DNA from 2 places in the Allobosea sp. RIT-PG3_2 genome. Region 2 is predicted to be linked to the other one. Evidence: predicted binding sites of a transcription regulator. Region 2 holds the regulator's gene; the other holds the start of a gene.
The links. The regulator LexA, encoded in region 2, represses DNA repair genes until DNA is damaged. The targets are predictions, from matches to a motif close to TGTTCNNNNTGTGTTCNG.

Region 1 (4,701 bases), on a different contig from region 2:
AACTTCGTTCGTTTGTCGGACGTTCAACCCAAGGCGACGCACGATGACGTCTGGGAAATCAGCCAAATGGAAGCCCCGCCCCCCCGCCCGGCGGGCGGCGGCCACCTACTTCAGAGGCAGGAGAACCCGCCATGCGTACCGATATTGAGGCAGAGAGCGCCGCTCGATCCGGCCGTGCACCGCAGGGTACGAGAAAATTGATTCCATTGAGCAGTATGAAGCGGCCACGCAGCGCGTTCATGAACACTCCGGCCGCAATGAGCGCAGCCCTAAAGAGGCTGAGCTGCAAGCGCTCGTTGAGGCCATCCGAGTGGGACAAGACCCACGATGACGCGACCTCGTGGGTCTAGCAGCCGCTATGACAGGCCGGATGACAGGGCCCGAATTGAGAGAAGCACTCCGCTCGCTCGGACTAACGTCCTTGGAATTGAGTCGGCTGATCGGCGCCCCTGAAAGAAGGGTACTTCGATGGCTTCATGACGAAGAGGCGACCCCACGATGGCTCCGCAGCTATTGTGCAGCCATGACAGTTCCAGAGGCAAAGGCCCTTGCATTGGCCTCCCGCGCTGGACCGTGGGCTGACGCGGCAGACCGGAAGGGATGACAAGCCTGAGTTCACTCACTGTTCCAGGAAATCGATAGCTGTCATGTTTGGAACTTGTGCGATCTACCGATGTTATCGGGATAGCCCTCGAAGAAAGACCGCAGCATGCCCGCCGAAAACCCCGCAGTCGCAAGCTTGAAGATCGAACAACGTGCGCAACGTCAGGCTGCTCGTAATAAGGGCCGTGACGCCGAACTTCACGATGCGTTGGAGGGTACATTCCCGGCGAGCGACCCGCTTTCGATGCAAACTTCAGTCACGCCCGGTGCCGCGGAAAACGAATTCGATAACGAGTTGTTCGATATCGCGGGCGAGCGCGTGAGTGAACTTCAGCAGCTGCTCCTCGATGAAATTCGGGCCCGGCCCTTACGGACGCTGGGCTGGGCCGCGGCGGCAGGCGTCGTTCTGGGCTTCTGGGCCGCCAGATAGCTTGTTGGCGCCCTGTGCGCATACCTCGCCGCTCAAGCGACCGGGGCGGTTAAGCTCGCTGCGCTCAGTTGCGGACCACTAGCGTGGCGGTACTCGTCACCATTTTTGCTGGGCGAGAGAGACAGGCTGACTGCAACGTTGTCCCCTTTTTGTGGCCCATCAGCCGCAACCTGGTTCGACATGGCGTAGCCGCGTAGACGCGACATCGCGACCTCCCGAAGGAGATCATCGACGGACGCTACCGTATGTTCGGTCAGCGGCGCGGGGGGACACTAAGAGGCACGCGAATTTAAGCACCGCTTTTCAGCGTGAGGGGTCTTGCCCATGGCGGCCGCATGGGCCGGCAAACTGAGCCCCTGGTGGCCGGATCATTGCCCCCGGCGAACACGATTAGATCGGCCGTTTTCCCAGCGTCGCTCTTGATGCGCTTGAGTACGGCGCCATCCTCGACGGTGAGGCAGTCGTACTCTACGAGCATGGCGCATCGAATTTCGACGCTGGATTGCGCGGTGGGCCTGGAAGGCGTCATCGCTAAGTCGCGGGACACTCCTTATCGATAGGGGCGTTGCAGGGCTCACGATCAGTTGCGTGCGATCGGAAAAAATCGTCATCGTGGGTTTAAATGACCGAACAACTGCGCGACGCTCGTGTTTATCTACGATCTTTTTTGAGATAGAACCGCAGTTCTTGTTTCGTTCGGGAGCAGCGCATGGCACGCCGTTCAGGCAGCGCCGATCTTCCGCTTCATCATGGCCGCGTACCGGGATGGCTCGGGCAACGCATGTCGAGATTGGGGGCGGTCATCTGCGAGGCGATCATTCACCATTACGGTCGCGAGGAATTGCTGCGTCGGCTCGCGCACCCCTTCTGGTTTCAGTCCTTTGGCGCTGTGATGGGGATGGATTGGCATTCGTCGGGGATCACTACGAGCGTCATAGGTGCGCTGAAGCGTGGACTCGCCCCGCTATCCGGCGAGCTGGGACTACATGTCTGCGGCGGCAGGGGCCGCCATTCGAGGCAGACGCCGTTCGAGCTACAGCAGATCGGTGCCAGAACCGGGTTCGATGGAGACGCGCTCGCTAAAGCCAGTCGTCTTGTCGCCAAAGTGGACAGCGCAGCGGTTCAGGACGGTTTCGATCTTTATCTACACGGCTTCTTCGTCACGGATGACGGCCAATGGGTAGTTGTTCAGCAAGGGATGAACGGTGATGGCGGCATCGCTCGCCGCTACCACTGGCAGTCGGAGGGTCTGGGAAGCTTTGTCGAGGCGCCGCACGCCGCCATCGATGGCGAGAGCCAGGGCAGGATCATCAATCTCACCGATGCCCGAGCTGCCCCCTCTCGTGATGGCCAGGTCGCTATTCTTCGTGACGTCGGACCGGACGCCATTGTTCGCGAGTACACTGCCTTGGAGCGAGGCCGTGCAGTGCCCGCGCTGTCGCCCGCGCAGCTCGCCTTGCCTCATCTGGTGATGCCCGCCCACCACGCCGTCAGGCCGAAGGATGTCCTTACCCGAAGGCTTCATGGTGCCCTCGCAGCTGCAGCCGATCGCGCGCCTCATGACTTCTCGGAATTGCTGCTTGTCCCCGGTGTTGGAGCGCGCACGGTACGCTCTTTGGCGATGGTTGCCGAAGTCGTCCACGGAGCGCCGTACCGGTTCAGTGACCCCGCCCGGTTTTCGCTTGCTCACGGTGGCAAGGACCGTCAGCCTTTTGCCGTTCCGACCAAGATCTATGATCAGACGATTTCGGTTCTCAAATCGGCCGTTGAACGCGCAAAGCTAGGCCAGGACGATCGGCTGGCCGCCATCGCGCGCCTCGACCGGGAAAGCCGCCGATTGGAGGGCCTCGTGGAAGGCCCCTCGCTGGAAGAATATGTCCGCGAAGAGTGGCGGCGTTCGGCGGAATATGGCGGCCGAAGCGTTTTCGGCTGGGAGCGCGACGAGCTCGCCGACAGCAACGAACCGAGCAAACAAGCGACTCGCGCTAACTGACTGGCCGTCTCGGCCGCTCATTTCCCTAACCCGTCGGGAACGGCCGGCTCAAATGCGGCGAGCCCGCCAGACCGAAGCGCCAGGGGCGATCGGCGGCCCGAGAGATGCCGATCCGCACGCCGGCGATAATCTCGGGTTCGCCTGAGCGATCCATCACCGAAAACGGCGGCGCGCTTAAACTAAGGCAATCGTGAGCGGCGGTTATGCCAAGGGCCTGGGCCAAGCGCCCGGGCCCCGAACATAGAGGTCGAGTCGAACCCCGGCGCGCTCGCATCTGGTCCAGCCCATATTTCGGGTCGAGGGCCCGGATCAATACGGCCCCGTGATCGGTCGCAACAATGTTCAAGCACCAGTGCAGCCCGTAGGAGCGATAAACATAAGCGCGCCAAGCAGGCCCGAACATCGCGACGTTTGCCATGCTGGGACCGCGAAAACTGTGAGACGCCGGATCGTCAGCCAGATAGGCTTCGGTCTCGACGATCGTTCCGCCCACTCCATCGACGGTCAGATCCATGCCGATGAGGCGCGGAGCGAGCTGCAACGCGTCCATTTCGTTCAATTTATCGATCATATCGGGCTTTTCGTCAGAGGTTTGGCGAACGAAGACCCTGTTCCACGCGAAATACTTCCTGACTCATGCGTCGGCCGCCTCCCGATCAGCGGCATCGACGAGCAGCTTAAGCCCGTTACGGACGGCCATCGTGAGCTCTGGATCATCGTTGTTGTGGCTGCGAACGACCAAGCGTTCTATCTCGCTATCCAGTTCGTGGCGTAAGGTTGACCGACGGCCCCCTGACCCGTCCTCATTGGCTTGACGAATTGCGACGCTCAGCAAGCGCCTCAGGCCCGCATTCAACGCCTTGGCAATGACGACGTCAGGATCATTCGACACTTTGGGCCTCCAACGCCAAATGCTGGAACTATCGTATGTGGTGAGTAGTTCCTCGCTCGGTTTTCGGGTGTTCCTTTTGAGGGCAGTGGCATGGCTCCGCGCGCAATTTGGAAAGGCGTCCTCACGGTCAGCGAGGTGACATGTCCTGTTGCTCTGTACACCGCGGCGTCCACGGCCGAGCGCATCTCGTTTCACACTCTCAATCGCAAAACCGGACACCGGGTGCACAGACAGTTCGTGGACGAAGTGACGGGAAAGCCGGTCGAGAAAGAAGATCAAGTCAAGGGTTATGACCGTGGCGCCGGGGACTATATCGTGCTTGAGCCGGATGAGATCGCCGATGCTATCCCCGAAAGCGACAAGACCCTCGACGTCGCTACATTTTTACCGTGTGACGAGATCGACGACGTCTTTTTCGACAGGCCCTATTATGTTGCGCCTAGTACGCCCGTCGCGTCCGAAGCCTTCAACCTCATTCGCGACTCCATGGCTGCTCAGAAGAGTGCCGCCTTGGCGCGAACAGTGATCTTCCGCCGCATGAGGTCGATTCTGATCAGGCCGCACGGCGAAGGCCTCATCGCCACGACACTGAATTTCGACTATGAAGTGCGGTCGGCCGAAGAGGCATTCAGCGACATTCCCAAGATTAAGATCGAGGGCGAGATGCTCGAACTTGCTGAGCACATCATTAAGACGAAGGCCGGTGAATTCGATCCGAAGAACTTCGATGATCGTTACGAGGCTGCGCTCGCCGAGTTAGTCAAAGCCAAGATCGAAGGGCGG
Region 2 (4,701 bases):
CGGCTTGCCCTCGGCGCGGGCCTTCTCGCGCATCTCGTCGAGCTCGGCCGGGGTGGCGTAGCAATGATAGGCCTTGCCGGCGGCGAGCATCTGCTCGGCGACCTCGCGATGGCGCGCCGCGCGCTGGAACTGGTAGACGGTCTGGCCGTCCCAATCGAGGCCGAGCCATTCCAGCCCGTCGAGGATCGCCGTGATGGCGGCGTCGGTCGAACGTTCCCGGTCCGTGTCCTCGATGCGCAGCAGCATCTTGCCGCCGTGCCGGCGGGCGTAGAGCCAGTTGAACAGCGCCGTGCGGCCCCCGCCGATATGCAGGAAACCGGTGGGCGAGGGCGCAAAGCGCGTGACGACGGCGTTGCTCATGGGAGGCGACTCCGGCCGGGCGGGGAAAACCGCCCGGGGTAAACGTGGGAAATGGCGCAGGTCATGACATGACAACCGGCGCGCGCCCTGTAACATGGCTTGGCCGGAAAGGTTAAGCGGTCAAATCGCAATGCCGATGGGGATGGGGCAGGCGATGCAGCCGGGGCCGTCAGGGCAGGGGGAACGGCGCGGCGCCCGCGTTGGCGCCGTGCCTCTGCGTTTGCGGCCATCCTGGCTGGCGCCGGTGCGCTTCGATGCCTGGTTGCAGGGCTGGCAGGCGCAGTTCGGCCGTGCCCTCGCGCTGGAGGCCGAGCGCCGCCGCCCGTTCCTGTGGCTGCCCGTGGCGATGGGCGCCGGCATCGTGTTTTATTTCGCGGCAGATCGTGAGCCGGCTTTGTGGGCGCCGTTGCTTGGCCTCGTCCTGAGCATCGGACTTGCCTTTGCCCTGCGCTTCCATCGCCTCCCATCAATGGCTTGCCTCGCCACAGCCGCGGCTTTTGCCGGCTTCGCGGCGGGGGTCTGGCGTACTGCCGACATATCAGCACCGATGCTGGAGCGGCCGCGGATCGGCAAGCTGACAGGCTATGTCGAAACGGTGGAGGCAAGGGACAACGGCGCCCGCATCGTCGTGCTGGTGACCGACCTCGCAGGCGTGCCGGAGGGTGAGCGCCCGAAACGGGTGCGCGTCAACATCCGCGCCGGCTCCGTCGCGCCCGGGGACCATATCGTCGCGACCGCCCGGCTGCTGCCTCCGCCGGGGCCGGCGCGGGCGGGCGGCTATGATTTCGGCCGCGACGCCTTCTTCAAGGGAATCGGAGCTGTCGGCAGCATATCCGGCAAGCTCGCTTTGGCGCCGCCGCCCTATCCGATGCCGACGCGTCTGGCGATCGATGTGGCGATCGACAAGGCCCGCAACGCCCTGACCCGGCGCATCGCCGAGGCCGGCGGCGGGCAGGGCGGCGCGGTGGCGGCCGCGCTCGTCACGGGCAAGCGCGGGCTGATCACCGAGGCGACCAACAACGACCTGCGCGCCGCCGGCATCTACCATATCGTCTCGATCTCGGGGCTCCACATGGTGCTCGCTGCCGGCACGATCTTCTGGCTGGTGCGAGCCCTGCTGGCGATCTCGCAGACGATCGCATTGCGTTGGCCGGTCAAGAAGCTCGCCGCCGTAGCCGCCATGCTCGGTGCAACCGCCTACTGCATCTTCTCGGGCAGTGACGTCGCGACCGAACGCTCGCTGATCATGACGCTGGTGATGCTGGGCGCCATCCTGGTCGACCGCGCGGCGTTGAGCATGCGCAACCTCGCGCTCGCTGCGATGATCGTGCTGCTGCGCGAGCCCGAGGCGCTGCTCGGGCCGAGCTTCCAGATGTCCTTCGGCGCGGTCGCGGCACTGATCGCCTTCGCCGAACGTTGGGAGCGGCGGGACCGTGCCCGGCCTCCGCCAGTTCTGCCTTGGCCTGTCGGCCCGCTCTGGACCGCAGCGCTCGGCATCGTCGTCACCACCCTGCTCGCCACGGCGGCGACCGCGCCCTTCGGCGCCTATCACTTCCAGACCTTCAATCCCTTCGGCCTGCTCGGCAACGCCATGGCGCTGCCCTTCGTCTCGCTCTTCGTCATGCCGGCGGCGGTCTTCGGCGTTTTGGCCTATCCCTTCGGGCTGGATTGGCCGGCCTGGGCGCTGATGGGGCTCGCCTCGGATGTCGTGCTGAAGGTGGCGCACTGGGTCGCGGCCATCGACCATTCAACGGTGATGATCGCGGCCTTCGGTCCCGCCGTGCTCGTCTGCTTCGTTCTGGCGTTGCTCTGGCTGACGCTCTGGACAACGGCCTGGCGCTGGCTCGCGGCCATCCCGCTGATGTTCGGCGTCGCCGTCGCCGGCAAGCCCGAGCGTCCGGAGATCCTGATCGAACGCGACGGCTCCGGCCTCGCGCTGCGCGGCGCCGATGGCCGGCTGGCCATCGCCGGAAAGCCCAGCCGCTTTGTCTTGCAACAATGGCTCGCGTCCGATGGTGACAGCCGCTCGCCGGATGATCCGACGCTGCGGGCCGGCATCGTTTGCGACACCCTGGGCTGCATCGGCCGCACGGCCGATCAGCGCACCGTGTCTTACACGCGCGATCGGCTCGCAATCATCGAGGACTGCCTCCGCGCCGACCTCGTCGTCACCGCGATTCCCTGGAGCGGCGCCTGCAAGGCGAGGTTGATCAGCCGTGGCGCGCTGAGCCGCGACGGGGCGACCTCGCTCTATCGAACAGCGACAGGCTGGAGCAGCCATGTCTCGGAGCAGGGCGCCGCAGACCGTCCCTGGAGCCGCCGCCGCGAGCAGCCGCAGCCCGCGCCGCGGGCCAACAATCAGCCGCCCACCAACCCGGCATCGGTGTCCGTCGACAGCGACGCCGACATCGAACGGCTTCAGTAGCGCCGCATCAGATTGACGAGACGGCCCTGGATCTTGACCCGGTCCGGTCCGAGCACGCGGGTCTCGTAGGCCGGGTTCGCCGCTTCGAGCGCGATCGAGGAGCCGCGCTTGCGCAGCCGCTTGAGGGTAGCCTCTTCGTCGTCGATCAGCGCCACGACGATATCGCCGGTATTGGCCGTGTCCTGCCTGCGGATGACGACCGTGTCGCCGTCGAGAATGCCGGCCTCGACCATCGAATCGCCACGCACTTCGAGCGCGTAATGCTCGCCGGAGCCGAGCATGTCGGGCGGCAGTGAGACGGTGTGGCTGCGGCTCTGGATCGCCGAGATGGGCGTGCCGGCGGCGATGCGCCCCATGACCGGAATCGCGATGGAGGAACGGCTGTCCTCATCGGCTCCGGAACCCGGGCGTGGCTTGCCGAGGCTGGGCTGCGATCCGAGACCGCCCTGGACGATGGCCGGGCTGAAGCGGGGGCGCTGCTGCGGAGCGCCGAGACCATCGGGCATCTTGATGACTTCGAGCGCGCGCGCCCGGTTGGGCAGGCGGCGGATGAAGCCGCGCTCCTCCAACGCCATGATCAACCGGTGGATGCCGGATTTCGAGCGCAGATCGAGCGCGTCCTTCATCTCGTCGAAGGAGGGCGGCACCCCGCTCTCGCGCAAGCGTTCCTGGATGAAGCGCAGGAGTTCGTGTTGCTTGCGTGTCAGCATGGTTGCCGCCAGCCCCTCAAAGCGCAGATTCGAAACAAAGCACGAACACCATACGCGTTCTGCTTGTGTTCCGCAAGCGGCCTACCGCAGCGGCAGGATCCGGCAGGGATCGCCCGTTTTGGCCGCGTCGGCGAAGGCGGGGCGGATCGTCAGCGCCTGGGCTCGCGCCAGCGTGCCGAGCATCGAGGAATCCTGCCGGCCGAAAGGCGTCGCCACCCATCCCTCCGGGGTCAACGCCAGCTCGGAACGCAGATAATCCTCGCGTTCGTCATTCCCCGGCATGTCGCGTCCCAGGACGGCCGGGATGCTCCGGTCCCGATCCGCATCGGCCATGCCGAGCAAAGCCTCGATCAGCGGCAGCACGAAAAGGTGGCCGCAGACGATCGAGGAGACCGGATTGCCGGGCAGGCCGACCACGACCATGCGGCCGAGCCGGCCGGTCATCATCGGCTTGCCGGGCCGCATCGCGATCTTCCAGAAGCCGAGCTCCATGCCCGCCCGCGTCAGAGCCTCCTGCACGAGGTCATGGGCGCCGACGGAGGCGCCGCCGAGCGTGATCAGCACATCGGCATCGGCGGCCTCGGCCTGTCCGATCTTGGCGGCGAGATCGGCATGATCGTCGCGGGCGATACCGAGATCGAGGGGAGCGCCACCGGCTTTCTCGACCAGCGCGGCGAGTGAAAACGAGTTCGAGGCGACGATCTGGTCGCGCCCGACGGGCTCGCCGGGAGCGACCAATTCGTCGCCGGTGGCGAGGATCGCGACGCGGGGCTTGCGCCGCACCGGCAGAGCCGGATGCCCCATCGCCGCCGCGAGCCCGAGCGCGGCGCTGTCGAGCACGCGCCCGGCCGCCAACAGGACATCGCCTTCGTGGAAATCGAGCCCGGCGGCGCGCAGGAACTTGCCCTTGGTCGGCGGCACGCGCACCCGGATCGCGGGGCTGTCGACGCCGTCGGCATCTTCCTGGATCAGGATGGTGTCGGCGCCGGCCGGCATCGGTGCGCCGGTGAAGATCCGCACTGCCTGGCCCGGCCCGACGCCGCCCTCGAAAGCCCGGCCGGCGGCGGATTCGCCGATCACGGCGAGGCTGACGCCTTCCGCCATGTCGTCACCGCGAACCGCGTAGCCGTCCATGGCCGAGTTGGCGAAGGGCGGCTGGGTGCGCAGCGCCTTCACGTCGGCGCCGAGCACGCGCCAGCCGCATTG

Region 1: AC2FAN_RS26915 (DUF763 domain-containing protein) is a predicted target of LexA. The motif match lies at 1,716-1,733, and genes of this name have one in related genera.

The regions. Positions count from the first base shown of each region.
Region 1 is NZ_JBXWCA010000016.1:504-5,204, forward strand. It holds gene AC2FAN_RS26910 (hypothetical protein) at 710-1,033, shown strand; gene AC2FAN_RS26915 (DUF763 domain-containing protein) at 1,743-3,026, shown strand; gene AC2FAN_RS26920 (DNA-3-methyladenine glycosylase) at 3,052-3,597, opposite strand; gene AC2FAN_RS26925 (hypothetical protein) at 3,661-3,918, opposite strand; gene ku (non-homologous end joining protein Ku) at 4,009-4,701, shown strand, end outside.
Region 2 is NZ_JBXWCA010000005.1:319,358-324,058, forward strand. It holds gene gltX (glutamate--tRNA ligase) at 1-360, opposite strand, end outside; gene AC2FAN_RS17235 (ComEC/Rec2 family competence protein) at 569-2,785, shown strand; gene lexA (transcriptional repressor LexA) at 2,779-3,495, opposite strand; gene AC2FAN_RS17245 (molybdopterin molybdotransferase MoeA) at 3,577-4,701, opposite strand, start outside.